DNA from 4 places in the Endozoicomonas lisbonensis genome. Region 1 is predicted to be linked to each of the others. Evidence: predicted binding sites of a transcription regulator. Region 1 holds the regulator's gene; each other region holds the start of a gene.
What was found. The regulator sigma-54, encoded in region 1, starts transcription at its own class of promoters, with help from an activator protein. The targets are predictions, from matches to a motif close to TGGCACNNNNNTTGCTNT.
Positions count from the first base shown of each region.

Region 1 (7,883 bases):
CTGATCCTCAAGGGCATGGAGTGCTGCACTTTTTCCTGAACCTGAACGGCCGCTGATGATAACGAGTTTCATGGGGTTCCCTTTTTGCGGAGCTTTTTATTAACGGATAACAGGTTTTAATGGTTGAATAATAGAGGAACTCAACGAGATTAAAACCTGTTTCTTTATTTCAAGGATAGGTAATACCGGCAGCCTTTTCATGCAGAGTGAGATCAGATAGTATAGATTCGGAAAATACGTAGGAAGTACAATAATGACAAAGTCAGCCGCCGTTTTTCTCTTCACTCTTCTGTCCGCTTCTGCCCAGGCACTTGAAATAGAATCCAGCCGGACGTTTGCGGGTACTCAGCTCATAACGCTCAATGCTTCCGAAGAACATAAGCTGTATGGGGATGTTGAAGCTCAGTGCAATCTCTACGATAAACGAAACCGGATCATTGACACCGCAAATGTCATTTTTGACCAGTCAGCTGTTGTTCTGAGGCTGAACAGTTTTCGCTGGGCTGTTCGTGTAGATTGCACCTTTCCCGGTTAAACCGCCTGGTTGAACCAAACAGACCGTCAGACCGGTGCTGTCAGTATCTGATACAGGTTTTCCGAAGAGTTAGCTGACCGGATCTGACTGAGCAGGTAATCATCGGTGAAGCGCTGGGCCAGGGCTTTCAGGATATCCAGATGTTCCTGAGTGCTTTCTTCAGGGACGATCAAAGCGAAAATCAGGTCAACAGGCTCCCGGTCCACCGCGTCAAAATCGACGGGCTCTGACAGGCGAATGAACAGGCCGGTTGGCTCCGGGCAGGCTTTGGAGCGGCAGTGAGGCAGTGCAATGCCGTTGCCCAGTCCGGTGGTACCCAGTCGTTCTCTGTTGATGAGGTTGTTGAACAGGTCCTTGGCATTGATAGCGGGAACATGTTCGCTGATCTGTTCCGCAATAGTTTCCAGGATTTTCTTTTTGCTGACCCCTTGCACACCATGGAGGGTGCGTTCGGGGGTTAGAATGTTTTTAATAATCATACAACGATTGGAAGACTCACAGGGTGCGAGTGCAAAAAAAGAAGCCGCTGACTGAATGGACGTCGACTGAAAGCCAGGGGCCTTCAGTCGGTTGTGGATTCAGCCTCGGGCTCCCTGCATGCGATCGAGCGTCTTTTCCTTGTGTTTTACCAGCTGTCGGTCGATTTTATCTGACAAATCGTCAATAGCCGCGTACATGTCATCGGATTCAGCGGTCGCATTGATGTCAGCTCCACGTATGTGCAGGATCGCTTCTGCCTTATGCAGTAGTTTCTCTACGCTCAAGGTGACCTGTACATTAGTGATGTGATCGAAGTGAGCTGCCAGGCGGTCGAGTTTTTTAGTGACATAGTCTTTCAGAGCTTGAGTCACCTCTACATGATGTCCACTGATGTTGACTTGCATGTAACGCTCTCCTGCTGATCCCGTTTGGAGACAGTGGCCAGTTCCCGGGATTTTCGAACTGGTCTGTTTAGATTCTATCACCGTTAACAACATTGGTGCTGTCCTGAAGCAAAAAAATACAGGATTTTTACCTTAAGACTCTGTCCGAATAATTCCTGCTATAAGTTTTATAGTTCAGGCACTTATCGTTACGCACTCTATGTGACTTACACCAGGCGTTTGCGTTCATTGGAAGGGGGTATATGCATCGACTCCCGATATTTGGCGATGGTTCGTCGGGCTACTTTTATACCCTGTTCTCCCAGTAAACCGGCAATTTTGTTGTCACTGAGCGGCTTTTTCGGATTTTCATCCTGAACCAGCTTTTTGATCAGCGCGCGAATAGCAGTGGATGAACACTCTCCGCCGCTGTCTGTGCTGACATGGCTGGAAAAGAAATACTTCAGCTCATAGACGCCTCTGGGCGTATGCATGTACTTCTGGGTCGTGACCCGGGAAATAGTTGATTCATGCATATCCACCGCTTCAGCGATGTCCGCAAGCACCAGCGGTTTCATTCCTTCGTCGCCCTGTTCCAGAAAGCCCTGCTGGAAGTTAACGATCTTGGTAGCCACTTTCAGTAATGTTTCATTACGGCTTTGCAGGTTTTTCAGAAACCAGCGGGCTTCCTGCAGCTGGTTTTTCATAAACTGGTTGTCGCGGCTGCTGTTGGCTCGCTGGACCATTGACGCATAACTGTTGTTAATACGAAGGCGAGGCAGTGACTCAGAATTCAGCTCGACCACCCAGCGCTCTTTAATTTTTCGAACAGAGATATCCGGTGTGATGTATTCCGGTTCAGTTTGATCCACTTCAGAGCCGGGCTTGGGATTCAGGCTCTGTATCAGGCCCAGTGCATCCTTGAGCTGATGCTCTTTCATCCGGGTGCGGCGCATGATCTGGCTGTAATCCCGGCTGCCCAGGGCTTCCAGGTGATGGTCAATCAGCTTTTGGGCTTCGTGAATAAAGGGGGTTTGTGAGGACAGCTGAGCCAGTTGTACGGACAGGCACTCTTTCAGGTTTTCACTGCCACAGCCAACCGGGTCAAACTGCTGAATACGCCGCTGCATGACTTTCAGCTCATCAAAATCGAGTTCTGCAAGCGCCGGGTCCAGGGCAAGGCTCTGGTAGATATCGTCCAGTGACGTTGTCAGATAACCATCAGGGTTCGTGGCTTCGATGATCGCTTCGCCCAGCAATCTGTCAGTATCTGTCGTGGGGGTCAGGTTCAGTTGCCATTGCAGGTATTCCTGCAGAGACTCGGTGGTCCGGGAGCGGTTCAGCGGATCAAACTCATCGTCACTGCCTGACGGCATGCTGGAGTAGATTTCCTCCCAGCCGGAATCGACGGGCAGATCGTTTGGGATGCTTTCTGACCATTCGGGTTCCTGAGACTCTGAGGATGCCGGTGGCTCCTGGGCATTGAGGTCAACCAGTTGCTCACCTTCAGCAGCGTTACTGGCTTCCTGGTCGCGGCTCTCCTGATCCTGAATGGCCTCTTCGCTTTCCAGCATCGGGTTGGATTCCAGCACCTCCTGGATTTCCTGTTGCAGGTCCAGTGTCGAAAGCTGTAACAGGCGAATGGCTTGTTGCAGTTGCGGTGTCATCGTCAACTGCTGACCCATTTTAAGCTGTAGAGAGGGCTTCATAGGGCAACCGTGTACCTTTTACTGTGAAAATGCAGTGTTCCAGGTGACGAAAACTGCATTACATTATCGTTTGCACATTGTCGTTTTGAGATGCATTCCGTGTCACCGGATTATAAGCACAGAATATTAATAGTGAAAAGTAAAACTGGCATGAAGCCGGCGTGGGAAGAGGGAGACTCTTCCCGGAATGTGGCTGGCTACAAACTGAACTGATGGCCCAGGTAAACGTCACGAACCTTCTGGTTGCTCAAAACGGTCTGGCTGTCACCTTCAGCAATGATGCCACCTTCGCTGACGATATAAGCCTTTTCACAGATATCCAGTGTTTCACGAACATTGTGATCGGTGATCAGTACACCAATGCCACGGCCTTGCAGTTGTCTGACAATCGCCTTGATATCTCCGACCGAGATCGGGTCAACACCGGCAAATGGCTCATCAAGCAGGACAAAATCAGGGTCGGTAGCCAGCGCCCTGGCTATTTCCACCCGCCGACGTTCACCGCCCGACAGGCTCATGCCGGCGCTGTCGCGGATGTGGCCTATGTTGAACTCATCCAGCAGTGATTCCATCTTGTCGAACTGCTGCTGTTTATTGAGGTCTTTGCGTGTTTGCAAAATGGCAAGGATATTGTCTGTTACCGACAGCTTGCGGAATATTGAGGCTTCCTGTGGCAGGTAACCAACACCAGCCCTTGCCCGCCCATGCATGGGCTGGTGAGTCAGGTCTTTGTTGTTAATGCTGACTTTGCCACCATCAGCTTTTACCAGGCCGACAATCATGTAGAAGCAGGTGGTTTTACCTGCCCCGTTAGGTCCCAGCAGGCCCACAATCTGGCCGCTGTTGACGGCCAGAGAGACGTCTTTAACGACCTTTCTGCCTTTGTAGCTTTTACTGAGGTGTTCTGCCTTTAGCGTAACCATCAGGTTATTTCTTTTCCTGTTGCTCGGGTCTGGGCTGAATGACCATCTGTACTCGTCCTTCGCCCTGACTGTTGTCCAGACCTTTGGCGTTGACTTTTTGCTGCTTCAGGTCGTAATCGATGCGTTCACCCTTGAACGAGTCACCTTTCTTTACGAGCTGGGCCTGACGGATCAGATGGATTTTTTCATCCAGCACTTTGTAGTCAATAGTATGTCCCCATGCCTGCAACGTTCCCTGGGCATCGGGCTGTTCTTCTTCGTAGTAGGCACGTTTGTTAATGCCCTCGGCAACAATCTTCCGCACTTCCTGGTTTTCGGTGTATACCGTTACGACATCGCCGGTGATTCGGGTGCTGCCCTGGGTCATTACGACATCGCCCCGGTAGACTGAAACACCTTTTTTGTTATCAATATCTGCCGAGTCGGACTCGATTTCGATGGGCATTTCCCGATCCGATGGCAGCGCCATGGCCAGGGTGGGCAGTAGCAGGAAGATACCTAAAATTGAACGTATAGTTTTTTTTGCATTACGTTCAGGCTTTTTATTCCGCTTAAGCTTTTTGTTCGGCTCAAGCTTTTTATTCTGCTCAAGGCTGTTTAGGTTCATGGAATCCTCGTACCCTTGATTTGAGTTTAACCAGACTGTCCTTGTAGAACGCTTCCATACCGATGGCTCTGGTACGACCAGTGTCGTTAGTAATCAGGACCGGACGGTCTGTTACAGCAAGACTTTGCTCAGAGTATATGGTGATAAAATCGGTGTCCATACGTACCTGACTGCCATTGCTGGTGTCGGTCTGGATCATGACTACGTCGTCCCAGAGTTCAATATCCTGGTCTCCGGGCAGCAGTTTGCCGTTCAGGGCATCGGCTATCATGGGTTTCTGTGGGTCGCTGTAGCTGCGCAGATGGGGCGTTTTGAGCAGGGTGGTGTCATTATGCGGATAGTGAGTAATGGCGTTGGAAGTCAGCTCGTATTCCAGCGTTCCCGTTTCATTGAACTGGGTAATGGTGGCGTCTACTAGATAGTAGTCTGCGTTTTCCTGTATTTCAGGCTGACGGTTCTGTCCTGTAACATGCAAACCACCGTCGTACGACCAGTAGCCTATGCCAACCATGGTCATCAGCACACAGGCAACTAACAGATAGCTTTTGTAAGAGCTGGTTATAGGCATCAGGTGTTTGGTTCCTGTTGATAAAGAAGCCAGCCACTCATGGGCTGGCCCCGAATTACAATAAGTTAACGATTATTAAAGGTATTCTGCCAGCATCGGCTCCAGCTTACCCTGGGCATCAAGGATAAAGTCACAGAATTCCCTTGCAGCGCCCAGACCTCCATGGTTATCGGTCACTGCCTGTGCATGTTGACGGACAAATGGGTGCGCATTGATCACTACGCAGCCAAAACCGACACGGCGGATAACGGGCAGGTCTGGCAGGTCATCGCCCAGATACGCAATTTCATCCATGCTATAGTGCTCGGTTTCCAGCAGTTCATTCAGGGCATTGATTTTATCCTCACGACCCTGATACAGAAAATCGACCCCCAGGTCACTCGCACGCTTTTCTACAAACGTCGAACGTCGTCCGGTAATGATGGCTGTTTTGATACCTGCCTGTTGCAGCATTTTCAGGCCGTGGCCGTCCAGTGTATGAAAGCATTTCAGAGCTTCACCCTGTTCGCCAAAAAACAGCTTGCCGTCGGTCAGTACGCCATCAACATCAAAGACTGCCAGACGTACTTTGGCAGCAGAAGGCTTCAGGGAAGAATCGATCATACAACACCTGCTTTCAGTAAATCGTGCATGTTTATGGCGCCAACGGGCTGATCGTTGGCATCGACACAGATCAGGGCGTTGATTTTGCGGTCGTCCATGATCTTCAGGGCTTCGGCAGCGAGGATATCGGGTGAGATGGTTTTGCAGTGACTGGTCATAACATCATCAATGTCCGTCAGGCGCAGGTTCACACCTTTATCCAGGGCGCGGCGCAGGTCGCCGTCGGTGAAGATGCCTACTACTTTACGGTCTTCGTTCACAATGGAGGTCATGCCAAGCCCTTTGTGGGTCATTTCCAGCAGAGCTTCACTGATCTTGGTCCCCTGAGTCACTTCCGGAATGCGTCTGCCGCTGTGCATAACGTCTTTGACCTTCAGCAGCAGACGTTTGCCCAGGGAGCCGCCCGGGTGCGAGAAAGCAAAGTCTTCAGCGGTGAAACCCCGGGCTTCCAGCAGGGCTATCGCCAGTGCGTCGCCCATCACCAGTGCGGTAGTGGTACTGGAGGTTGGAGCCAGGTCCAGCGGGCAGGCTTCTTTGTCGACACCGGCATTCACGTGTGCGTCAGCGGCACGGGCCAGAGAGGAATCCGGGTTACCGGTCATGCTGACCAGTGGTGTTCCCATCCGTTTCAACAGAGGCAGAAGAGTAACCACCTCACTGGTTTCGCCGGAGTTGGACAGGGCCAGAACCACATCTTCAGACGTTATCATGCCCATGTCACCATGACTGGCTTCACCAGGGTGTACGAAGAAAGAAGGAGTGCCGGTGCTGGCCAGGGTGGCGGCGATTTTGCGAGCAATGTGACCAGACTTGCCCATACCCACCACAATGATGCGCCCGCTGCAGGCCAGCATAACCTGACAGGCCCGGGCAAAATCGCTGTCTACCCGGTCCAGAAGTTTCTGAACGGCCTCCAGTTCCATGGATATGGTGCGTCTTCCGATGGCAATGAACTGCTCGTCATTGTTGGTCATAGTGAATAACTGTCTTAAAAGTGGCTGCGGAACGCCCTATTGTAAAACGGTTACGCGTTAAGGGATAGACCGATGCTATTTACCCCGGAGTTACCCCAGAGCTGCCACAAAGTCACGTAGGTTGGGTCGAGCGGAACGCGACATCCAACACGGTGAACGGCATTGAGCTTCCATGTTGGGAGTCGCTGCGCTCGTCCCAATCTACAAGTCAAACGTAATGAAACGATGTACTAGTTTGGTCAATAGCTGCATTAGAGCCGATTTGGAAACAGTAGTTCCATTAATGATGAATAAGTAACCAGCTGGTATAGGCGACGTAACAGCTTAAAAGAAATAATCCCGTTACCCGTCCCAGGTGTTTGGGCTGTTTGCCAAACAGGCAGCTGATGGCAAGAAACAGGGTCACTGTCATCATAACTGGAAAGTCCTGCCAGATAACCTGGGGGCTGATGGTGCCGGACGCAAGCAGCCCGGGCATGGGCAGAACGGCAAGAAGGTTGAAGATATTAGAGCCAACCACATTACCCAGGGCGATGTCATGGTGGCCTTTAATGGCGCTGGCAACAGAGGCTGCCAGTTCTGGCAGGCTGGTGCCGATAGCGACAATCGTGAGGCCGATAATCAGTTCGCTGATCCCAAACAGACGAGCCAGCTCGGTGGCTCCCCAGACCAGAATCTGCGAACTGCCCAGCAGAAACAGCAGTCCTGAAATCAGGTAAAACCAGGCTTTGCCTGCTGGCAACTCCGGAACTTCCTCTTCTTCGCCTTCGATAAGAGGTTCGCCGGGATGCTGCTTTTGCCAGCGAAACATCAGGTACAGTGTCAGAAACAGAGTTCCCAGTAATGCCAGACTGTCCAGTTGGGTCAGGAAACCATTAATGATGCAGAGTCCCGCCAGCACTGAGACGACGACCAGCATTGGAATTTCCCGATGTGCCAGGGATTTTTTGACCGGCAAGGGGGCAATCAGGGCGGTTGCGCCCAGTACCAGGCCAATATTGGCAATATTGGAGCCAATGGCATTACCGATGGCAAGGCTGGCATGGTCCTGGGTGGCTGCCATCACGGAGACCAGAATTTCCGGGGCAGATGTGCCAATCG
Region 1 covers NZ_JBEWTB010000002.1:1,557,894-1,565,776, reverse strand. The annotation lists gene rapZ (RNase adapter RapZ) at 1-72, opposite strand, end outside; gene V5J35_RS07990 (hypothetical protein) at 254-535, shown strand; gene ptsN (PTS IIA-like nitrogen regulatory protein PtsN) at 562-1,014, opposite strand; gene hpf (ribosome hibernation-promoting factor, HPF/YfiA family) at 1,114-1,419, opposite strand; gene V5J35_RS07975 (RNA polymerase factor sigma-54) at 1,626-3,107, opposite strand; gene lptB (LPS export ABC transporter ATP-binding protein) at 3,305-4,030, opposite strand; gene lptA (lipopolysaccharide transport periplasmic protein LptA) at 4,035-4,637, opposite strand; gene lptC (LPS export ABC transporter periplasmic protein LptC) at 4,618-5,205, opposite strand; gene V5J35_RS07955 (KdsC family phosphatase) at 5,281-5,808, opposite strand; gene V5J35_RS07950 (KpsF/GutQ family sugar-phosphate isomerase) at 5,805-6,782, opposite strand; gene V5J35_RS07945 (calcium/sodium antiporter) at 7,063-7,883, opposite strand, start outside.

Region 2 (7,883 bases), 410 kb from region 1:
TTTGCCAATCGGCCCGGCCAGTATCATGGCTTTTTTCTCTTGAGTGTCTGCCTGTACAGGCGTTGCGAATGCAAACAGGATGGAAAGCGCCGCGCCAGACATCCATTTCGCTTGGCGTTTAACGTTCATAGGGTACTCCTTAATCAACTACTTATCTGATTTATCCCTGAAAATTGAATTATAGAAACTTTCTGGCAGCAGGTTTTTGGTTGTCGTGAAGGATTTCTTTAAAAAACAATGAGATACATGATCAGCTGTTTTTAGATCATGAGGACTGCGGATAAATGGATGGATACAAGGACGTATGGAAAGAGCCAGAGTCAGATGTCTGACTCTTTTTATAAATCAGGGCCGTTGTAAAAAATGTTAATGGAAAAATGCCAGAAATTCAGATTTATGCGCTATGAGTATTCACTTGCGTAACCTGCCAGCCAGGGAAACACAGAACGGCTGGATGACAGCTCAGGGCAATCGCCAGCTGCTTTGCCTGAGGTATGTTCATGCCGGCGGTATCTTTCTCAATGGCTGCTATCGTGGAATGGGGTATGCCAGTACGGTCAGCTAGCTGTTGTTGGCTAAGTCCCTGTAGTTCTCGCATAATCCGAAGCGATTCACCTGCCGTCAGTTCAATGTTTGTTGTGGCTGGTTGCCATTCGTTATCGTCTTTTGTAGTCATGAGGCGTTACCTTGATTACCTTGACCCGCACCTGTTGAGATTCAATGGTGTAGATTACCTTCAGAACCTCAACGGGCAACTTTTTGAGCTGTTTGGGAACTGAGCGGTGTTCCAATATTTGCCACATGCCAAAAAGATATCTTCTTTTTGAGAATATTCAATATCAAAGTGCTTTGTCAGCAATACCAAGCTCTTTGATCTTCCGGGTCAGGGTATTTCGCCCCCAACCCAGCAATTCAGACGCATCCCGTTTGCGCCCTCCTGTGTGCTGTAATGCGGATTCAATAAGAATGCGCTCAAACGCAGGTACAGCTTTCTCCAGAATATTGGCGTTACCTATTGCCAGCTCTTTCTCTGCCCACTGTTTCAACGGTTTTTCCCAGCTACCGGCTTGTGCTGCCTGAGGAAGCTGATTCTGATCCAGCAGCTCTTTATTGAGTAGCTCTTTATTAAGTAACTCTGTATTAAGTAGCTCTGGAGGCAGGTCTGAAATCAATACTTCCCTGCCTGAAGCCATTACGGTCAACCAGCGGCAGGCATTTTCAAGCTGGCGGACATTGCCGGGCCAGGGCAGTAATGAGATATAGCTTTCCGTTTCAGGCGTAAGAATCTTGGTTTCAACATTCAGCTCTTTCGCAGCCCGGTCGAGGAAGTGACGTGCCAGAACAGGAATATCTTCAGACCGTTCACACAGTCTGGGCAGATGCACACGAATAACATTTAAACGGTGGAATAAATCTTCCCGGAACTTGCCTTCGTTAACCAGCTTTTCCAGATCCTGATGAGTGGCGGCGATAATGCGTACATCAGCCTTTACAGGTGTGTGACCACCCACTCTGTAGAACTCGCCATCAGCCAGAACCCTGAGCAGACGGGTCTGGGTGTCGGCAGGCATATCGCCGATTTCATCCAGAAACAGCGTGCCATGACCTGCCTGTTCAAAGCGTCCTTTGCGCATGGCACCGGCACCGGTGAAGGCACCTTTTTCATGGCCAAAGAGTTCCGATTCAATCAGGTCTCGCGGAATCGCAGCCATGTTCAGGGCAATGAATGGATTGGCGGCTCTGGGGCTGTGTCTGTGTAATGCGCGGGCAACCAGCTCTTTGCCGGTGCCGGATTCGCCATTAATCAATACTGTAATATTGGAGTGAGACAGTCGCCCGATAGCACGAAATACTTCCTGCATGGCGGGCGCTTCACCAATGATTTCTGTGGAGTTATCCACAGGCTCAACCGTACTGACTTCCTGTGCCTGCTGGCGGCTGTGTTCCAGCGCCCGCCGGGTCAGGGAGATGGCATCATCAATATCAAAGGGCTTGGGCATATAGTCAAAGGCACCGCTCTGATAGGAAGCCACTGCACTGTCGAGATCGGAATGGGCGGTCATGATGATCACGGGTAACTCAGGATAGGTGTCCTGTACCTGTTTCAGGAAATCCAGACCATTGGTACCCGGCATCCGGACATCGCTGATAATGGCTTCCGGTTTGCCATTGTCCAGAGCTTCTATCGCTTTATCTGCACAATCAAAGGATTCAACCTTTAATCCTTCACCCTGAAGGGATTTTTCCAGAACCCAGCGAATAGATCGGTCGTCATCAATAATCCAGACTTGCGAATCGGTCGTCATGTATTCTCCTCTCAGAGAGCAATCGGTATATAAACATTGAAACAGGTTCGGCCAGGCTTGCTTTCACACTCAATCAGTCCTTTATGCTGACTGATAATTGACTGTGACATAGGCAGGCCCAGCCCGGTGCCTTCGGCACGGCCACTGATCATGGGATAGAAGATGGTTTCGATCATATCTTCGGGAATGCCGGGGCCGTTGTCGATAATGCTGATGTTGCACACCAGACGGCAGCATTCGTTGGCGATGGTGAACTGCCGGATAATCCGGGTCTGGATCGTGATCTGCCCATCGCTTAAAGGCATGTGCTGTTCAATGGCCTGCATGGCATTGCGAACCAGGTTCAGAATGGCCTGAATCAGCCGCTCCCGGTCTGCCGGTATTTCAGGAATACTGGGGTCGTAGTCCCGGACGAACTGAATGGCACCGTCCGTTTCCGCCTCAGTCAGTTGTACCACCCTTTCAATCACTTCATGCACATTCAGTGCTTTCAGACTGGGCGGTTTGACAGGCCCGAGCATCTGGTCAACCAGGTCACGAAGCCGGTCGACTTCTTCGATAATGATGGTCGTAAACTCCTTCTGGTCATTATCGGCTAACTGGCGTTCCAGCAGTTGTGCTGCGCCCCGAATCCCGCCAAGAGGATTCTTCACTTCGTGAGCCATGCCCCGGGCAAGGCTTTTGGCGGTTTCCTGTTTGGCGACCAGAGAGGCTTCCCGGGTAATGCGCTGTAACCGGTCCCTTGGGTGTATTTCCAGCAGAACACTGATCTTCGGATAGTCGACAGGTGTTACCGTGTAATCAACGGTGACAGGTTCGTTGTTAATACTGATGCAGGCTTTACGGCGAGTGAACTGTTGTTGCTGGGACTGCGCCCGCTTCAGGTCATCTTCCAGACTGGGTTGAGTTAACAGTGTTTCTACAGGCTGGCTATAACTGCGCCGCTCACTGATATCCAGCAGGTTTTCAGCGGCATGGTTGAGATAGCTGACTCGCAAATCCTGATCAAGTGCAATGACGGCGGTATTAAGATTGCCCAGTACAAATTGTTCGATCACCTGAACGTCCCTGATAAATTTTTTATTGTTTGACTTGTCACGTTTTACGACTGCCTATAGCGAAAGTTATACATGGCTTTTCTTTCTGAGTTGAATACAGCAAGAATTGAACCAACACGTTCATTGAGCAGGCTCTTGGGTAAGAGTTGCTTAATCGTGTAACACAGCGGGAAGATTATAAGGATCAACCGCCCAAAATGCACCAAATTGGTGCATTTTGGGCGGTTATTAAAGAAGAAGGGGAGTTCCTTTGGCTTTTACTGGTCGACTTGTAAATTTCCGTCATTAAGCAAGCTATTAATAATGTCTAAATCGGATGCGCCCATACTTGATAAATCAACCCCTTCTAAAGTCACTTTCTGAGTAACGTCGCCATTGGGCTGGGGGCTGATTTCCAGAGTGGTATCGCCACTGTCAAAGTTAAAATGCAGGTATTCGTCCAGTGAATTACTTTCTTCACCAATCAGTATATCCCTCAGGTCCAGTACATCACCTCCCTGGCCTACAGTGAAGTCGGTGATCGTGTCGACTGCTGGCGCTTCAGCGGTACCGGTGTGGTCAATGTACCAGATGTAATGGTCGCTGCCATTCCCTCCGGTCAGGATGTCATCGCCGCCACCGCCAATGATCGTGTTATCTGTCCCGTCGCCCTGAAGCGTATCACTCAGCTGTGTACCTGAAATGATGGACTTGAACTCATTGCTGAGAGTCTGAAGTTCTTCATTGGATAAAGCCCGGTTGTATATTCGGGCTTCGTCGATTGAGCCCTTGAACCCGTAGCCGGAGTTGCCGGTATGGTCTCCATCGTGGAACTTTGTATCGACATTAAGCCCACCAAATGCGATGTCCCCGGTATGCGGAGAAACAGAGTTGGCTGTGCCATTGTCGACAGACTTATTGTCGAGAAACAGTTCCATTTTAGAGGTGTCTGCGTTGATCACCAGGGCGATATGGTGCCAGTCGCTGCTCAGGGAGCTGATATCTGTGTTCAGCCAGTGACCATTCCAGCCTGAGTCTTCCGACCAGGCTCCGGCATAAAGTTCTCCATCGTCAATGTACAGGTTCATACCATTGGTTGCGTCGCCCTGTTCATACAATATCTTGCGGCCAGACAGGTCATTCGTGGTATCTACTTTGAAGTTCAGGCTGATGGTGTACTGGCTTTTCGTACCTGTATAAGTGTTTAGCTCGGACGAGTTGGCGATGTTGACTCGTGCCAGGTTGCCATCAAAAGAAACCGCGCTACCGTCCAGACCGCCTGCAATGAAAGCAGCACTATTGACCAGTGTGCCGTTATCGGAAATCGTGTCTTCCGTTGAACTGTCGGCAGCGGTTGTTCCCGAGCCTTCATTAAACGTCCAGTGACCCACAAGGTCTGATTGTGTATCGGTTACATAAATCGTGTAATCACGGGTACTTGATGAATTGCCATCACTTACCTGCACAGTGACGGTATGGCTGCCACTGTTTTCATGGTTCAGAAGAGACGTATTGGCAACCGTGATTTCACCGGTTGCGGAGTTAATGGCAAAACGACCGCCTGCATTATTGGTCAGAGAATACGTCGGGGTGTCGTTTTCAACATCCTGTGAAGAAACTGACCCGACCACACTGTTATTGACACTGCTTTCGTCAATATAAAAAGCATCATTCAACAGATTGTGAACACTACTGGCTTCGTAAATGGCTTTAACTTCTGAGGCTGTAAGGGTGTCGCTGAAAACAGCAAATTCATCAATGGCACCGTCCATATAGCCGTCACTTGACCAGTTACTTTTACCAATATAATTGTGGTTTCGAACCGTTTCAGTTGGAAGCGAGTGTGATTCTGAACGAACCAGTTCACCATTTTTATAGATACTCACCGTACCATCGCTGGCAAATGTGGTGGTGACATGAACCCATTCACCGGCTGTAAAAAAGTCGGCAATTTCAAACCTGAAGGTTCCAATGTTGGGGTCATTTATAATATGCAGGCCAAGATCGTTAGTGTTTTTGACATGGCCCATCAAAATATTATTGCTGCCAGCACCATCACCAAAATCAAATACACGCGACCAGTTTTGGGCAAAACTGTCAAAACGTACCCAGGTAGACACCGACATAGTGCCGCCAGTCTCCAGCCCGCTTATTTCACCGGCACCAGAAGAGCCATTCATTTCAAAGGCGGAACCCGAACCACTGCCGTTCAGGTTTGCACTTCCGCTCAGGGTTAAATCAAGGTTATTACCAGAGGCGTCACTCGTATCACTGAAGCTATAAGCCACTGCAACATTATCAAGGAGGGGAGCATTTTCTAGTGTGGGGGTATCGTTAACGGCTGTTACATCCATGGTCAGGGTTTGTGTGCCACTGTTCAGGCTGCCATCGCTGACGGTAAAACCAATATTGGCATAGCCAGCACCGTTGGCATTAGCTGCCGGGGCAAAGGTCAGATTGGGTATATCGGCAGCAGCAATCACCTGATTGGCAGTAACCGCAGAACCGCTCAGCGTTAATGAACCAGCGGCTGGCAGTGTTGTAATAGTAACGCTGGAAAGGCTGTCACCACTATCCTTGTCACTGAAACCGAACTCGGAGGCACTGAAGGCGTGGCTGCCATCTTCGGCCACCGTAAGCGTGTTGTCTGAAGCCGTTGGTGCATCGTTTACAGGGCTGAACGATAACGTCACCTGGGTAGATGTGGTCGCGTTGCCATCAAACAGGTCGTAGTCCAGCTGTAAATTGCCATTGAAATCGCTGTTGGGGGTAAACTCGTAGCGATGATCGGCGGTAACACTGCCTGCCACCGTCAGATTACTGTTATTGGCGGCGTCGACGACCTGATCATTACTTTCCCTGAGGTCCAGTGCCAGATTGGAACTGGCATCCGCAATGCTGGTACCCGCTACAATGTCGGACTGACTGACAGCATCGTAAGCGAGTGTGACATGTCCAAATTTTGCATTCGTTAGTGATTGGGCTGCATCCAGACCTCCACCATAACTGTCCTGTTCCTGACCGAGCATGAACCAGCCGCCGGCTGCAATGGTGGCTCCCTGTGCGACATTCTGGGTGGTTACTAATTGCTGGTTATCATACAGTTTTAAATCACCAGAACTGCTTTCCCAGACCAGGGCCACATTGTGTGTTGCACCATCATTCAGATTAATGCCAGTGAAGGTCACTAATGAACCGTTAACCAGCACATTGAGTGAGCCATTGCTGTTGTGGTTGTAAACCAGAATCGCGTTGTCATTACTGGAGGTTGACATGCTTATCAGAGCGTCAAGGGAGCCCGAATGGCTGCCCGTAGAAGTGTATTCAAACCCAAGGGAAAAATTGCTGAAGCTTTGTAAAGTGTCAGTGACCTCAACCTTGTTGCTCGTATTGCTGCCAAAAACCAGCTCACTGAACTCTTCAAGTGTTCCGTCCGAGCCACTGTAACTTGCGTTACTGACCGAGAGAGTATCACCTTCTACATCGCTGGCACCTGCCAGTAGCTGGTTTCTGGTTATGGTCAGAACCGTGTCTTCAGTACCTTGCAGAGTAACCTGTGGAGTAGCAGCGATCGGTGCATCATTTACAGCAGTCACATCCATGGTCAGGGTTTGTGTGCCACTGCTCAGGCTGCCATCGCTGACGGTAAAGCCAATATTGGCATAGCCAGCACCGTTGGCATTAGCTGCCGGGGCAAAGACCAGGTTGGGAATGTCTGCAACGGCAATCACCTGGTTAGCAGTCACCGCAGAACCGTTCAGTGTTAATGAACCGGCAGCAGGCAACGTTGTAATGGTGACGCTGGAAAGGGTGTCACCACTGTCAATGTCACTGAATCCGAATTCTGAGGCGCTGAAAGTATGGTTGCCATCTTCAGCCATCGTGAGCGTGTTGTCTGAAGCCGTTGGAGCATCATTAACGGCTGTTACATCCATGGTCAGGGTCTGGGTGTTACTGCTCAGGCTGCCATCACTGACGGTAAAGCCAATATTGGCATAATTCGCCCCGTTGGCATTAGCCGCCGGGGTAAAGACCAGGTTGGGAATATCTGCAGCGGCAATCACCTGATTAGCAGTCACCGAAGAACCATTCAGTGTTAACGAACCGGCGGCTGGTAGCGTTTTAATGGTGACGCTGGAAAGGGTGTCACCACTGTCATTGTCACTGAACCCAAACTCGGAAGCACTGAAGGTGTGGCTGCCATCTTCGGCTATCGTGAGCGTGTTGTCTGAAGCCGTTGGGGCATCGTTAACGGCTGTCACGTCCATGGTCAGGGTCTGAGTGTTACTGCTCAGGCTGCCATCGCTGACGGTAAAGCCAATATTGGCATAATTCGCCCCGTTGGCATTAGCCGCCGGGGTAAAGATCAGGTTGGGAATATCTGCAGTGGCAATCACCTGATTAGCAGTCACCGAAGAACCATTGAGTGTTAACGAACCGGCGGCTGGTAGCGTTTTAATGGTAACGCTGGAAAGGGTGTCACCGCTGTCGATGTCACTGAACCCGAACTCTGAGGCGTTGAAAGTATGGCTGCTATCCT
Region 2 covers NZ_JBEWTB010000002.1:1,967,684-1,975,566, reverse strand. The annotation lists gene V5J35_RS09830 (hypothetical protein) at 1-129, opposite strand, end outside; gene V5J35_RS09825 (helix-turn-helix domain-containing protein) at 395-676, opposite strand; gene glnG (nitrogen regulation protein NR(I)) at 840-2,306, opposite strand; gene glnL (nitrogen regulation protein NR(II)) at 2,318-3,364, opposite strand; gene V5J35_RS09810 (retention module-containing protein) at 3,622-7,883, opposite strand, start outside.
Region 2: the regulator sigma-54 is predicted to act here: its motif matches at 3,461-3,478, upstream of glnL (nitrogen regulation protein NR(II)).

Region 3 (7,883 bases), 410 kb from region 1:
CATCCAGTACGGCAATCGCTTCGTTGGTTTCTACCATAGCAACCGCCAGAGTTTCCTGGTTTGCACGTGCAAAATACGTCTGCATACTCTCTCCACTGAGATGTATGGCTCCGGCAGGTCCCAGGCTGCGATTGCCCAGAGGTGGATATTTGCAGTATTTAATAAGCTCTCTGGCTTCTGAAACAGTATTAATCATAGGTGCGACAATCATATCGGCACCTGCATCCAGCAACCAGCTGGCTTTTGAAAACTCATTCACACAAATGCGTACTGCCGTTTGACCACCACAGCGTGACACAGACTTTATAATATCCCGGGCTTCTGAGGAGCCTACAGAACCATGCTGAAGATCAATTAATACAGAGGAGTAACCAGCCTTGATAAAAAGCTCACCGGTTATCGGGGAGGGCTGGCTAATCCACCCACTGATTTCAACCTCTTTGTTCTTAAGTACCGCAGAAAGCTGCCCCGTTTGCATAAGCTTACCTCTGTCAGATTATTCCTATGAACCAGTACTGCGCTTTAATGCAACAGGCAGAATAGAAGGTTCAGTTGAAAAAAGCGATACTCAACCGATCAGGACGCTCATCAGGAACAGTAACAGCTTGTTGCACCAGAAAAGTCTGCGGAAGTTAGCTTGCCATCCTTACAGTAGTTTTATTCCAGCCGCGTCCGAGCCAATCAACACAATAAAGCCCACCTATGTATAGAGCAGGCATTAAAGTTACTGCCCTGACAGGTGCTTTATTGTATTTCGGATTCCTTGTGTAAAAACAGAAACTTTGAAATATCCCCCTGAAAGCTCTGGAGGTAACTCAAGATGCTTCAACTAACCGATATGGATAACAGAGGTTCAGAGGGACAATTTCCCCCCAGCAATTTAACACTGAGCTATCCGGAAACCGGAGTGGCCTGGCTGTCTGGAAATCAAAAGAATGTTGCTGCTAACTTTTTTGGCGCACCTTCATCGGGCGGACCTTATCCTGCCTACCCGGTATTCACCATAGACACACAGAAAGTCTGTCAGTGAAAAAGCAGACAAACTGGTCAGGGCAAACAAACTGGGTGGTATGTGGTTCTGGGAACTGACAGGAGATGCCCTGAAAAGCCCCGGGCACTCACTGTTCTCACAAGCTTGCACAGAGCTGGGTAATAATGGAAAGTGTCTGACTGATTAACGAATGCGAACATCTGGTCTGTTTTCATTCTGCAGTTGCTCTGGTTGCTGTAGTTCCTGTAAGTAGTGGAAGCTTGATCCTGACTCATCACTGAACAGGTTGCCCCTGCGGCAGAGGGCTGCAGGGGTGAAAATTTATCGCTGGGGCTTTGTTTAGCCAAAATCACCGGAAATGTATTGACGGGTTTTTTCGTGGTCAGCCTCTTTGAAAAAATGGTGCTTGCAACAGCGCTGACAGAGGCGGTTGCCAGCAGAGGTGGGGGCGAAAAGATGTTACGCCTGCTGCATTACTTGTGCTGGAATCTTAAAAAGGCTGTATTTCAGAATTGTTACAACCGGCATGGTATGAATTAATGATTATTATTAACGCAATTTGAAGAGCGCTGTAAAAAATATTGTCTACTGTTTGAGGGTGATCATTACGAGATCAGTTTGTGGAATTCATTATTATTACCCGGGAGAGCCGCTGTGCAGTTTGACAAACAGGTAAACAAAAAACGCTTTGCTATAACGTGCTCATTAGTACTCTGTCTTTTATCTTTTAACCTTTCTGCTGTCATTTACAAAATTACCGACCTTTCGAACAACAATGTATCCTTTTACTTCCAAAGTCAGGCCAGGATGAATAATCTGACTGTCTATCTCGACAAAGAGTTACTACAACTCTCAGGCTTTCAAGCCGAGCAAGTAACCATTGAACCAGGTACTACAGATACTTCACTTATCTACAGGGTTTCAGGCGGATCCAGTTTATCCCAACAGACTGACAGTTCAGCAAGCAGCCAGGAGCTAACCCGAAATCTTTTACCCGCCTTCCGTATGATCAGCTCCACACTTCGACATCCTGAATTTCGGCAGGCCGTGAATCCCGAACCTGAGCAAAACCATCGAGGGATGCGTATCTTTTACCATGTAAATGGACCAAATATTAACCTGATATCTGATATGGATGAAGTCAGCAGAACTGCAAATAGTTTACAGACCGATAGAAGAATCAGCGCCTGGTTCCCTCAGCTTCCTTATTTAAAAGATGAGAGAGAGTACGTCATTCCAGTGACTGTCTACCAGGCTGACACGACCCCAAAATGCTCTTCTGAAGCAACGACCTCAGACTGTTCATCTGGCCAGCCTTTTCTGCATCAGGGTAATATTCTTGATGCATTCGGGGTACCTGTTGGCAACCAGCCCGAACCTCTGACCCTATCAGAACGGAACAACTTATTACCCTCCCCCCAGTTTGACAATATTGACCAACAGGTTGAAAGTCAGTTGCATATCACTACTGGTGCAAGAATGTCACCTGAATATGCAACGGCAAACAGGGAGGGTCGTTTATCGTATCATGACCCATCCTTATCAAAGGTCATCTTCTTAAGGGTGGATTATGAGGACTGCACCTCAATCTGGTTTCCACCTCAACACTTTATTTTTCGCGCTGAATTTGACTCAACAGATGATGAAGATATAACAGTACCGGATATCGTAAATATGAACGCCTTTTATATTTGGGGATACTCTGGATACACGGTTTCAAGAGTACACCTGGATTTACCGATATACGGGTGCACAGAGAATATCACCACGAAGAGTAGTAGCCAGCTTCATGTTTGACTACTACTCAATCCGTAGCACCACGATTAACTTGCAGGATCTGCAATCGAAAAGTATCAGAAACTCTGATGACCAAAGCACCAGCTATCGTTTTATCCATTGGCAACCAATGCAAATTAACACGGTTACGCCAACTCAGCTTGCAGAAGAGGAACGCGCCCGTCGCGAATCGACTACCCCTGTTCAATCGCTGGGAAGGTTTCGAGCAATGGTACAAAGCGTTGCTCGTGCATGGGGCAATCGCGGAAATCGAAACAATGATGAACAAGAGACTCCCATGCTTGAAATGGAACCGGGTAACAGGGCAAGACACCATATAGAGGGTAGCCCCTCCTCCTTCAGGGGAAGTCGCAATTAATTACTTAATCATTCAGAAATAAGTGTACTAGTCCCCAATCAGAAGGTAGTGCAGTGTATTATGGAAGACATTATCACTGCACTGCTTTCAGAACGAACCTGATATTTCTGGATTTGCGCTATTGGCTCTCAGAAACAGCATTCAGCGTTTCTTTTACCGGCTTGCTTTCTGGCAAAACCAGGTTGGCAATAACTGTCACAATCGCCCCCAGAGCGACACCATTGCCACACACCATTCTCACCAGGTCCGGCAGTTCATTAACGATTTCAGGCCGGTACGTCACAGTCAGACCGGCAGCAATACCCAGGGCAAGCACCATGGTATTACGGCGGGAGAATTCAATTTTTTTCAGGATGCCAATGCCTCCGGCGAGAATCATACCGAACATTATCAGGCCAGCACCGCCGATAACCGGCTCAGGTACACTGACAATCAGGGCGCCAAACTTTGGCAGGAGTCCGGCAGCAACCAGAATGCCTCCGGAAAACGCCACCACATAACGGCTGGCCACACCAGTAATACCCACAACACCAATATTCTGACTGAATGAAGTGGTTGCCATGGAATTGAACACGCCTGCCAGCGCACTGTTTAAACCTTCACAGCGAATACCGGCACTTAAACGTTTACTGTCCAGCTCGGTGTCACAATAGTTAGACAGGGCAAGGTAGTCGCCTACAGACTCGACCATGGATACGGTGTACACAACACACATGGCAACAATGGCACCTGTGTGAAACTCAATACCGAAATGAAGCGGGTTGGGAATAGCCACCACAGCGGCCTCAGTCACGGGGCTCAGATCCAGCAACCCGAGGGCAAACCAGAGAAGGTAGCCAAAAATCAGGCCAATCAGGATGGAGGCTGAAGAGATAAACCCTGAAAACCACTGGTTAAAAAAGATAACCAGTAAAAACACCACGCCACCAACACCCAGATACATCAGGCTGCCGTAGTCTTCAGCGCCCTTCCCGCCTGCCAGCCAGTCCACCGCCACAGGAAAGATCGTCATACCGATCAGGCAGACAACCGTTCCGGTCACCACTGGCGGGAAAAACTTTCGTATGCGATGAATATAGAAGCTCAGGAAGACCTCAAATAATCCTCCGACAATCGTGGCACCTACCACCGCCGCGAAACCGTATTGAAACCCAATAGTGATCGACACCCCTACAAAAGCAAAACTGGTACCCTGAATAACAGGGAGCTTTGCCCCCAGCTTAAGCGGGGTAAAACCCAGTCCCTGAATCATACTGCCAATACCGGACATCAGCATGGAAGCATTCACCAGAATCACCGTTTCCTGTATAGAAAACCCCAGAACCGAGGCCACCACCAGCGGTGCGCCAATGATCCCCGGCAGTGCAGACAGAAGATGCTGAAAACCCAGAATAAGGCTTTTTACAAGAGGCGGGCGATCATCAAGCTTATAATACAGTTCCATACGACCTCCGTATTGCCAAAGCCAGCAATCAATGCAGCCAGACTCAATGAAAGCATTGATGGAATAGCTTAAGCAACCGTTGCTTTTTAATAGTACCCGTTAATTGATGAATGCAGATTCCTCAACTTATTATTCAGGTACCTGTTTTATTAAGACGATCTCACCGAACACGATAATCAATGACATTGGCTTTTTTTTTGATGCAGGTCATAAATAGCAAAACAATATCGAACAAACTCAATGATAAAATACTCATCACTTTATTTTTTCATTTTGATTCTCACACTATTTTTTTTATCAATCTGATCGAACAACGTTTAATAATTAATAATTCAGTGACATTTTTTCACTCTGACAAAAAACACTACCAACAAATGAACAATATAACTTATTGTTTTTATTGATATTATTAAAGATAAAATCAAAAACGGATAACAAAATAACAAACTGGCACACATCTTGTTAATTACAACAACAGAGTAACACTGAGTCTTGCCGGCTCTTATTTACCAGAAATCAAACAGCCGATCACTGAATCTCCTATCAATCAGCAAGCTGTTTTTTACACAAAGAAAAGAACGATTCAATGTTCTAATTAACATCAAAGGACCATTCCATGACAACTTATCAGGACCTTATTGAAGAAATTAAAAATCTTGACTCTGAGCTGCATAACAAGGATTTCCTGCTGACGTGGGAACAATCCACCGATGAGCTGAAACAGGTATTAACGGTTGCAGAAGCCCTGCGCGAACTGCGGAATGAAAATATCTCCACCAAAGTATTCGACAGTGGTTTGGGTGTTTCACTGTTCCGTGACAACTCGACCCGTACCCGTTTCTCCTTTGCTTCCGCCTGCAACATGCTGGGTCTGGCCGTACAGGATCTGGATGAAGGCAAGTCTCAGATTGCCCACGGCGAAACCGTTCGGGAAACTGCCAACATGATCTCTTTCTGTGCAGACGTCATTGGTATTCGTGACGATATGTACCTGGGCTATGGCAACCAGTATATGCGCGAAGTGGGCGAAGCTCTGGATTTCGGTAAAGAAGAAGAGGTACTGGCTCAGCGTCCGGGTGTCGTTAACCTGCAGTGCGACGTTGACCATCCTACCCAGAGCATGTCTGACCTTGCCTGGCTGAAAGAGCATTTCGGCTCTCTGGAAAACCTCAAGGGCAAGAAAATTGCCATGACCTGGGCGTATTCCCCAAGCTACGGCAAGCCTCTGTCTGTACCTCAGGGCATTATCGGCCTGATGACCCGCTTCGGCATGGACGTCACCCTGGCTCACCCTGAAGGCTATGAGCTGATTCCGGAAGTGGTTGAAACCGCCGCCAAACAGGCGGAAGAAAGTGGCGGCAGCTTCAAACAGGTCGCCTCCATGGAAGAAGCCTTTGAAGGCGCTGACATCGTTTATCCAAAATCCTGGGCGCCTTATCACGTCATGGGCAAGCGTACTGAGCTGCTGAAAGCCAACGACCACGAAGGTTTGAAGGCTCTGGAAAAAGAGTGTCTGGAACAGAATGCCCAGCATAAGGACTGGCACTGCACCGAAGAGATGATGAAGCACACCAAAGACGGTGAAGCCCTGTACATGCACTGCCTGCCTGCCGACATCACCGGCGTATCCTGCGAAGAAGGTGAAGTAACCGAAGGCGTCTTTAACAAATACCTGGTTGATACTTACAAGGAAGCTGGCTGGAAGCCATTTATCATCGCTTCCATGATTCTGAACCGTAAATTTGGCAACCCTGACGTGGTGCTGGAAAAACTCATGGAAAAAGGCAAGCGTCGTGTAGACGGCTGATCTTTACATGGACGCCCCTGGTTCATGGTTTCAATGAGATTAAAGCATTAAAACTATGTACCCGGGGACAGAGCTACAGAGGCCAGGAGTACATAGTTCAGGAATAAATAGTTCAGGAGTAAAAAGTGTCAACATTTTCATTATCACTGCAGCAAAAAGATAACCCGTTTTTTACAGGCCAATCGTCTTCTTTGTTCAGCACAGAGAGCGCCAGAACCGTTCTCGAATTTCATCAAGAGATCGACGCTTACAAGCCCACCCCGCTGGTCTCCCTTGACCATCTGGCAAACGAGCTGGGCATAGGCAAAATTCTCGTCAAGGACGAGTCCTACCGGTTTGACCTGAATGCTTTCAAAGTGCTTGGTGGTTCCTATGCCATTGCCCAGTGTGTCTGCCAGAAGCTGGGCATCTCTCTGGACGAATTCAGCTTCGACAGTTTAAAAGATCAGGAACCCATCACCTTTGCAACCGCTACCGATGGCAACCACGGTCGCGGTGTTGCCTGGGCTGCGCAGCAGCTGGGACAGAAAGCAGTCGTCTATATGCCAAAGGGCGCAGCAAAGGAACGTGTCGATAATATCCTCAGGCTGGGAGCCGAATGCATTGTCACCGACCTGAACTATGACGACGCTGTTCGTCTGGCCTGCAAAAATTCCGACGACAACGGCTGGCTGATGGTTCAGGACACTGCCTGGGAAGGCTACACTGAAATCCCGACCTGGATTATGCAGGGTTATATGACCATGGCGTCTGAAGCCTGCGACCAGCTGGAAGCTATGGGTATTTCCCAGCCTACCCACACTATTCTACAGGCCGGCGTTGGTGCGCTTGCCGGTGGCGCAATGGGCTATCTGGCTAACCGTTACGATGCTCACACCTTTACCGGCATTGTGGCAGAACCCGATAAAGCCGACTGCATTTACCAGTCCGGCTGCAACCCTGACGGCACCGCCGTTAATGTGACCGGTGACATGGACACCATTATGGCCGGACTTGCCTGTGGTGAACCAAACCCGCTGGGTTGGGAAATCCTCAAAAACTGCAGCCGTCATTTCCTGTCTGTAGAAGACAAAGTGGCTGCACTGGGTATGCGTATTCTGGGTAACCCACTGTCAGGTGATGACGTGGTTATTTCCGGTGAATCCGGTGCCATTGGTATCGGCCTGCTGTATGCCATTGCAAAACATCCGGATGCCGGGCGCATCATGGAGTCGTTAAAGCTCGATAAAAATTCTGTCGTATTGCTGTTCAACACCGAAGGCGACACCGATCAGGTGAATTACCGGGATGTGGTCTGGGAAGGCAAGTACGCTGTTTAAACACCGATAATTTATAAAACGATTAAGGAATACAACAATGACAACCGATCTGAAACTCCCTTTTGCTGACATTCTGAAAAAGGCAGAAGAGTACAAGCCTGAAATGACCCGTTTCCTGCGGGATATGATTGCCATTCCCAGCGAATCCTGCGACGAAGAGAAAGTCG
Region 3 covers NZ_JBEWTB010000002.1:1,150,310-1,158,192, forward strand. The annotation lists gene V5J35_RS06120 (HpcH/HpaI aldolase family protein) at 1-478, opposite strand, end outside; gene V5J35_RS06125 (hypothetical protein) at 821-1,030, shown strand; gene V5J35_RS06130 (hypothetical protein) at 1,646-2,788, shown strand; gene V5J35_RS06135 (uracil-xanthine permease family protein) at 3,265-4,590, opposite strand; gene ygeW (knotted carbamoyltransferase YgeW) at 5,207-6,397, shown strand; gene dpaL (diaminopropionate ammonia-lyase) at 6,523-7,716, shown strand; gene V5J35_RS06150 (YgeY family selenium metabolism-linked hydrolase) at 7,754-7,883, shown strand, end outside.
Region 3: the regulator sigma-54 is predicted to act here: its motif matches at 5,039-5,056, upstream of ygeW (knotted carbamoyltransferase YgeW).

Region 4 (7,883 bases), 1.4 Mb from region 1:
ATGGTCTTGGTGTTCGCCTGATAAGCACTCTGCGCCACGATCATATCCACCAGCTCACCGCTCATATTAACGTTGGAGTTTTCCAGCGCACTGCCGGTCAGTGTTCCCCTGGAACCACTGCCCGGCAGTCCAATAATAGCGTCACCGGATTCAGGTGTTTCCGTCCAGCTGGTATTACCCGCCGCAGCCAGTCCACCATTATTAGGGAAGCTGGCAAGGGCAACGTACCCCTGTATACGACTTTGGCCGTTAGAATAGGTGGCAACAATAGCACCTTCATCAGAAATAGTGATACCCAGGAATGAACCCGGTCCGTAACCATCCTGAGTGTTTGTGGTCACAGAGAAATCACTGGCATACTGGCTGAAAGAAGACACGTTGATATCAATACCTTCAACCGTGATCGTTCCTTCACTGACCAGCTGACCATTTTCGTCAAACTGCATGGTCTGAGGTTCACCAACCGGCTCACCATCCATCTCATAGTGAACCGTCCACTCACCATCCGCCTCATTCTTGACATAATAAGCCGTGAGCTGCTGCTCATTGCCCAGACTGTCATAAACCGTGGTCGTGGTTGTACTGTTGTAGGATTCCGGATTTTCAGGATCAAAATCCACACCCGGAACTTCAGCACGGGCATCCAGGTTAGCAGTCAGATCGACCTGGTTCGTGGCTTGAGCCCCCTGATCTGCCGTATCAACTGCCAGCTCAACCAGCTGGCCTTCGATGACATTACCGTTTTCATCGACCGCAAAACCCATCAGCTTCTGCCCCTGGTGATTGACCAGATAGCCGTCTTTGTCGGTACTGAAGTTACCGGCGCGGGTGTAGTATTGCTGTCCGTTAGCGTCTTCCATAATAAAGAAGCCATCTCCCTCAATGGCCAAATCGGTTGCACTGGTGGTGTACAGCAAATCACCCTGGGCAAAATTCGTTTCCACCGCAGCAACATAAACACCGCCACCACCTGTTGACGAATAAACGTCTGCGAACTGGGCATCCATGGACTTGTAGCCCGTGGTATTAGCATTGGCGATGTTATTACTGATGGTGTTCAGGCTTTCACTGGCGGCATTCAGACCGCTAACTCCGGTATTCATTGACATTGAGTACGACTCCCACTCGGTTTCTGTTATTCGGTTAAAAACTTTGTCAAAAACTATCTTGTCAAAAACTATCTGACCCGCCTGAACATGGCATCCCGATGTGAAACCGGCTGACTCTTCTGCCGTTCATTCGAGCGCATACTCTGGGGTTTATAAAAAGGATTAATGGTCCAGCGTTCGCCATCACGCACAGTCTTTTCCATATGACCTGCCAGACTGGCGAAGGGGTCAACACCCGGCCCCGGACTTGGCAAATGCTCCGGCTTTCCGGGCTGATCACCACCCCCGGCAACATAATCGCCCTGGAACTCGGTAATACTGTAGAGAGGCACCAGACCAATACCCTTCACATCAACCAGCACATCCTGCCCACCACCTGGAATAACCACACTCAATACAACACTGCGCTGAATAACAGCCTGCTCCAGATCGTTACCATCCACTACGGCATAGGCGTACATCATATAAGTGTCGTCTTCCAGCGGTTTTCCCAGATCGTTCAGGTCATAAGGCACCTTGCCACTCTCTGTCTGCTCGCCTAGCGGGAGAGTATCAACAGGATCAGTCTCTTCCGGATCATCATCCTGCTTATATATCTCAATGTTCAGGTCACTGGCGGCATAGTTCAGCAGAACCTCACCAGCTGGCAGCCGGCCGTCCTCAACCTTGAACAGGTTGGCAATGACCATCACTTCTTTACCGACCAGATTCGAAGCGTATAAGCCCTGGGACTGGTACATCTGGTCACGTAGCTGATTCATGGCATGAACCAGCTCAGCGTTCTGCTCCATCATGGTCAGGTCAGACAGCTGAGACACCATCTGGGCGTTGTCCATAGGGGCCGTGGGGTCCTGATACTGCAGCTGTACCAGCAACATATTCAGGAAGGCATCACTGTCCAGAGTGTTAACACTGGCACTGACTGAAGCGCTTGCCAGTACACCCAGCAACAGGACAGAGAAAAAATGACGCAAAATACTGATTACTTTGATTACTGTTGTCATCACTGCCCCAGAGTCAGCAGTCGTTCCTGCATACGACGTGCGTTACTCATCACCTCGACACTGGTCTGGTAGTTGCGGGTAGCGCTCATCATATCGGCCATCTCCGCGACAACATTCACATTCGGATAAAACACATGACCTTCTTCATTAGCCAGCGGATTATTGGGCTCGTATCGCATCAGGGGGTCAGCCTGACTCTGCATCACCTGGCTGACTTCAACCTGACTGCCCAGTTCCATCTGTGCAGACTGCATCACTTCAGAAAACACCGGTCGACGGGCGCGGTACACCTGGTCAGGGGATGCAGCTGCGGTTTCCGCATTGGCCATATTGCTGGCAATGGTATTAAGGCGCAGGGTCTGGGCATTCAGGCTGGACCCGGCAATGTCGTAAATAGTATTCAGGGACATAAAGGATTACTTACTTCCAGTCGGTCTTGCGGTTGGTCATTGACCGTTGATGGCACGCTGCAGACCTTTCATCTTCATATTCAAAAAGGTAAAGCTGGTTTGAAACTCCATGTTGTTACGCATAAAAGCAGCCTGTTCGACACCCAGTTCAACACTGTTGCCATCACTTGAAGGCTGTCGTACATCACGTTCAACCACGGACTCTTCCAGCTCTGTTCCGGGCAGAGCGATATGACGACTGTCACTCTGTTGCAGTCGCAACTGTGCCTGCTGCTGCCCCAGGATATGATCAAAGCTCAGGTCTTTCGCCCGGTACCCAGGCGTGTCAACGTTGGCAATATTGCTTGCCAGCACCTCTGCCCGCTGGGTTCGATACTGCAATGTACCGGGCAACACCCCCAGCGCATTTTCAAAGCTAATGGCCATTTCAACCTCGGATAGACAACACAATTCAAACAACGCTAAGTAGCTAAAATAAAAAGCAAACGGAAAAAGCAAATAGCATGCCAAAATACCCCCCTTAGGTACAACACCCTACCCGAAAACAAAGCAATCTCGGCAATCCCTAACTGAAAAAGCAACCAGCGATATAAAAAGCTATGTAAAATCACTCAATAGTCATTCTCGCCGATACTGGTATGATTCAGCCCGGGCCGACCATTAAACGGTTTGCCTGTCTATTCACCCTTCTGACAGCAAACAGGGCGAAAACAGCGGAAATCTATTTCCTCTTGTGAAAAAAACACCATGACATTCCGCATAAACATTCAAAGGTTCAGCCAGAAAAAAAACACGCTAATAACGACTGTTATCGTGTACTTTTTATGCATAATTATTCTTATGCCAGTCACCCCCGCAATGGCCCGGCCAGCAGTGACTGAAAGCACCGAAAAACAGTTACTGGAACTCTGGGTACATGAAGCCCTGGAAGAAAAAGCTCTGGAACTGAGCCGGGAAATCAGTAACAGCCGTTACGAAAGCAGCCTCGACAGTCTGCCATCACTACCTGTCGACCGCTGCAAAACGAGACCCGACATTACGTTCCTGAACGGAATGGAAGCAGGTAGCCAGCGCATCAGAATTGAATGCTCACAACCCAGCCGCTGGTCTTTATACGCAAGAGGCCATATCAGCCTGTTTGTTCCGGTTCTGGTCGCCACCCGCAGCCTGACGAGGGGAGACACCATCAGCGACAGTGACGTTACGTTAAGAGAGATGGATGTCAGCCAGCTGCGCCGTGGCTACCTGATGGACAGCAGCAGCTTTACCAACCAGCAACTGAGCCGACGGATTCGGGCGGGTGATGTCATTACCCCGAACGCCCTGCAGGAAGCCCGCCTGATTCGCCGGGGAGACCGTATCGCTATTGTCGCCGGCAGTGAAGACTTCAGCATCAGCATGCCCGGCGAAGCACTGGAAGACGGAAGGCTGAATCAACAGATCAGGGTACGCAACCTGTCCAGTGGTAAAACCATTCGCGGCATGGTTTCCGGAAACAACGAAGTCAGAGTTTTATGATCTTCGCTTAATGTTTCTATAACTCTTAATATTTCCGCAGCGCTTAATATTTCCGTAGCGCTTAATATTTCCGTAACTTGGTCGTTTCCGGAAACAGACAACGACGACATCTGCACATCAGGTTTATGCTGTTTAAAGCTGCTGTGCAACGATAGAAAAGCGATTCTATGACCACGATTACAGACATTAACCACCTGCAACTGGTGAGCAGCAGCTCCCGGAAAAAAACTCAGAACAGAGAGCCGGAAGTCGATACCGACGGCACCCTGTCCATCAGCTCAACCTCAACACTGCTTACAGAAGCAGAAGGCAAGGCCAGCTCCGCGCCCGATATTGACGAAGCTAAAGTCGAAGCAATCCGGCAGGCTATTCAGAACGGCGAGATGACAATTGATCACCAGAAGCTGGCACAGAAAATGCTTGAGTTTGAACTCACATTATTTGATGACTGAGTTAGCATGCAATTTCCTCAACAAGCTCCCCAACTTTCCTGCCAGCGAGAGCAGACCGTAATAGCAACGATTCAGCAGGACCTTGATCTATACAGCGAGCTGCACGAACTTCTGGAACAGCAACAGACTTTTATACTGAACCGGGACCATCAGGGACTAGCCGAATCGGCACAGAACATCACCTCATTAATGCTGAAAGCACGGGAAAATCGCACCAGACGGTCCAATGCCATGAAAGAGACAGGGCTGAATAATACCCGAATCGGCATGGAAGCGTTTCTGGACAGGCTGACAACAGCTCACAGAGAGGAAATCAGGGAAGACTGGCAGGAGCTGGTAGAACTCGTGGAAGATTGCCAGATCATCAATAAAGTGAACAGCCAGGCATTAACACTACAAAACAAGATGGCAGAAAAAATACTGAGCCAGCTTCCGGTACAGGGCGGTAATAACAAAACCTATTCCAGCTCAGGCCAGGAACAGACATCCAGCCGTTCCATCCTGAACAAACAAGCCTGATGTGGTTGACTGCCAACACCACCAGGCTTGCGTCAGCGCGGTAGATATTCATTTTCACGGAGGCAAATCTTCCCGATCAACCATAACCCACGAGTCAGACAGGTTGTGATAACCAGGCCTGTATTCACGCGTTAACGTTCCTTCTTCATAGCGACAAAATGAGCAATGAATTCTGGGATAGGTGCGCCCTGTCTGATAAAGCAATCGGAGTACGGTTTCAAGACTGACCGAACGAAAGAACCATGTCGGTGTTGTTAAAATATCAAACACCCGAAAAGGATGATGGCTCAAATCCGGGTCATTAAGGGGTCGACTTTTTCTTAAATACGATCTTATTAATCCGGGTTTTGTATAGTCGCCATCATAATGCAAATCATAATTGAACACTTTTTCACCAGACAGATAAGCCTCCAAAGGAGGATATTTACCAACCAGATAATAATCATGCCAGCTACGAGTAACAGTGCCATGCGGGGCATAGAAGAACAGCGTTGTCCATGATGGCGTTGTGATCTGGTACTTTCTGAATACGCGCCTCAAAATCCCCTGAGCTGAACGCCTGTTAACGATAGTACCGTGCGCCATGATAATCAGGTTCTGGACATTTTCACCATGCCAGTTATGAGTATACAGGCAGACGTCGTCTCTCAATGATATCTGGGTCGTTTTGGGGGAAGGATGATCCATAGTCGTTCACTCTTACTGATTACCGACTGCATAACATAATAGAAGACACCCCATTAAATACCTTCCACTCCTGCCATTGTGAAATATTCCGGCACAAGCACAAAAAGCCTCTTCTTTTGCACTCTGAGTGCAAATCTCCAACTTTTGTATCTTTATACTCCCCACGTGATGGCAGTAGCAGCATAGGATAATGCTGCCCATCCACTATGGGGACTATGGATGAAAAAACTATTTAAACGGACGGCTCTGGCCGCAACAATGGCAGGCGCTGCGCTCGCAGGCACTGGCGCACACGCCGCACCGGCACCTTCTGCTGAGAAACCGAACATTCTGGTCATCATGGCCGATGACGTTGGTTACTGGAACCTGAGCACCTACCACCAGGGTATGATGGGTTATGACACACCTAACATTGACCGTATCGCCCAAGAAGGTGCTCTGTTTACTGACTGGTACGCCCAGCAGAGTTCCACTGCAGGTCGCTCCGCCTTTGTTCTGGGACAGATGCCTTACCGCACAGGATTAACCAAGGTGGGTATGCCAGGTGCTGACAGAGGTATCAGCGAAGAAGACCCAACCATGGCGCAGATGCTCCGTGATCTGGGCTACACCACCGGTCAGTTTGGTAAAAACCATCTGGGTGACCGTGACGAGTTCCTGCCAACCAACCACGGTTTTGACGAGTTCTTTGGCAACCTGTACCACCTGAATGCGGAAGAAGAGCCGGAAATGCCGGACTATCCGGATACCGTGGCACGTCCTCGCGGTGTTATCCGCTCATCAGCTGATGGCAAGATCGAAGATACCGGCCCTCTGACCCGTAAGCGTATGGAAACCGTTGACGCGGAATTCCTGGGAGCAACCAAAGAGTTTATTGAAGGCGCGGTGAAGGAAGACAAGCCATTCTTCGCCTGGTTCAACCCATCTCGTATGCACCATTTTACTCATCTGTCCGAGAAATATGAGGGCATTTCCGGTAACGGCCTGTATGCCGACGGTATGCGCGAACTGGATGATTATGTCGGTGAATTGCTGGATCAGCTGGAAGAGCTGGGCGTTGATGACAACACCATTGTAATGTTTACCACTGACAACGGTTTCCAGTTGATGGCCTGGCCTGATGCGGGTATGTCACCGTTCCGCGGTGAGAAAAACACCGGCTGGGAAGGCGGTTTCCGTGTACCTGCCCTGATGAAGTGGCCTGGTACTATTGAGCCTGGTAGCCGCTTTGGTGATATTGTCAGCCATGAAGACATGTTCCCGACGTTACTTTCCGCAGCGGGCAACCCAAATATCAAACAGCAGCTGCTTGATGGCTATAAATCCAGTAATGGCAAAGAGTACAATGTCCATCTGGACGGTTACGACATGACCAACTACTTCGCTGGTAAGGAAGAGAAAGGCCCTCGTGACCAGTTCTGGTACTTCTCTGATGATGGTGATCTGCTGGCAGTTCGTAATGAACGCTTCAAGATTCATTTCATGATTCAGGAAGCTGAGAATGGCCAGGATGTATGGCGCCGTCCTTTCACTCGTCTTCGTGGTCCCAGAATGTACGATCTGAAGATCGATCCGTTTGAACGGGCAGACAAGGGCTGGGGCTATGAAGAATGGTACCAGAAGCGCCTTTACCACATGTTTGACATCATGGGCAAAATGCAGCCAACCATTGAGTCTTTTGCTGAGTACCCACAGCGTATGACTCCGGCATCTTTCACTATTGATGATGCTCTGGAAGCAATGAATCGTATGAATCAGATGTCTGTTAATAGATAAGTTTCCAAACAGCCCTGAGCAGAAATGCAGCCGAACCCTAGCCGTAAAAATGGTTGGCTGTATTTCCAGCTTAAGAGCTCCGAAATATCAGGCAGTTCTGAATATTCAGGGCTGCCTTATTCTTGTATTCCCTCGATTGAACCATTTATGAAGGCCAGTACCTTAATTCCAGTAACGCCCTTACCGTCCGCCAAAAAAGACCTGTCACCCACACCTGCCTACCAGCGTCGTTTTCATGTGATGGCCAAACCCGCCGGAGCCCAGTGTAATCTGGACTGCGACTACTGTTTCTATCTGCATAAAGAAGACCTGCTGCAGCAACCCAAAAAACCGGTTATGGACGACGCGACCCTGGAACGTTTCATTGCCAATTACATTGACAGTCAGGACGGCGAAGAGATCGTCTTT
Region 4 covers NZ_JBEWTB010000002.1:124,587-132,469, forward strand. The annotation lists gene flgE (flagellar hook protein FlgE) at 1-1,109, opposite strand, end outside; gene V5J35_RS01610 (flagellar hook assembly protein FlgD) at 1,178-2,113, opposite strand; gene flgC (flagellar basal body rod protein FlgC) at 2,113-2,523, opposite strand; gene flgB (flagellar basal body rod protein FlgB) at 2,560-2,949, opposite strand; gene flgA (flagellar basal body P-ring formation chaperone FlgA) at 3,364-4,041, shown strand; gene flgM (flagellar biosynthesis anti-sigma factor FlgM) at 4,209-4,493, shown strand; gene V5J35_RS01635 (flagella synthesis protein FlgN) at 4,500-5,012, shown strand; gene V5J35_RS01640 (putative adhesin) at 5,067-5,699, opposite strand; gene V5J35_RS01645 (arylsulfatase) at 5,919-7,475, shown strand; gene V5J35_RS01650 (anaerobic sulfatase maturase) at 7,623-7,883, shown strand, end outside.
Region 4: the regulator sigma-54 is predicted to act here: its motif matches at 3,015-3,032, upstream of flgB (flagellar basal body rod protein FlgB).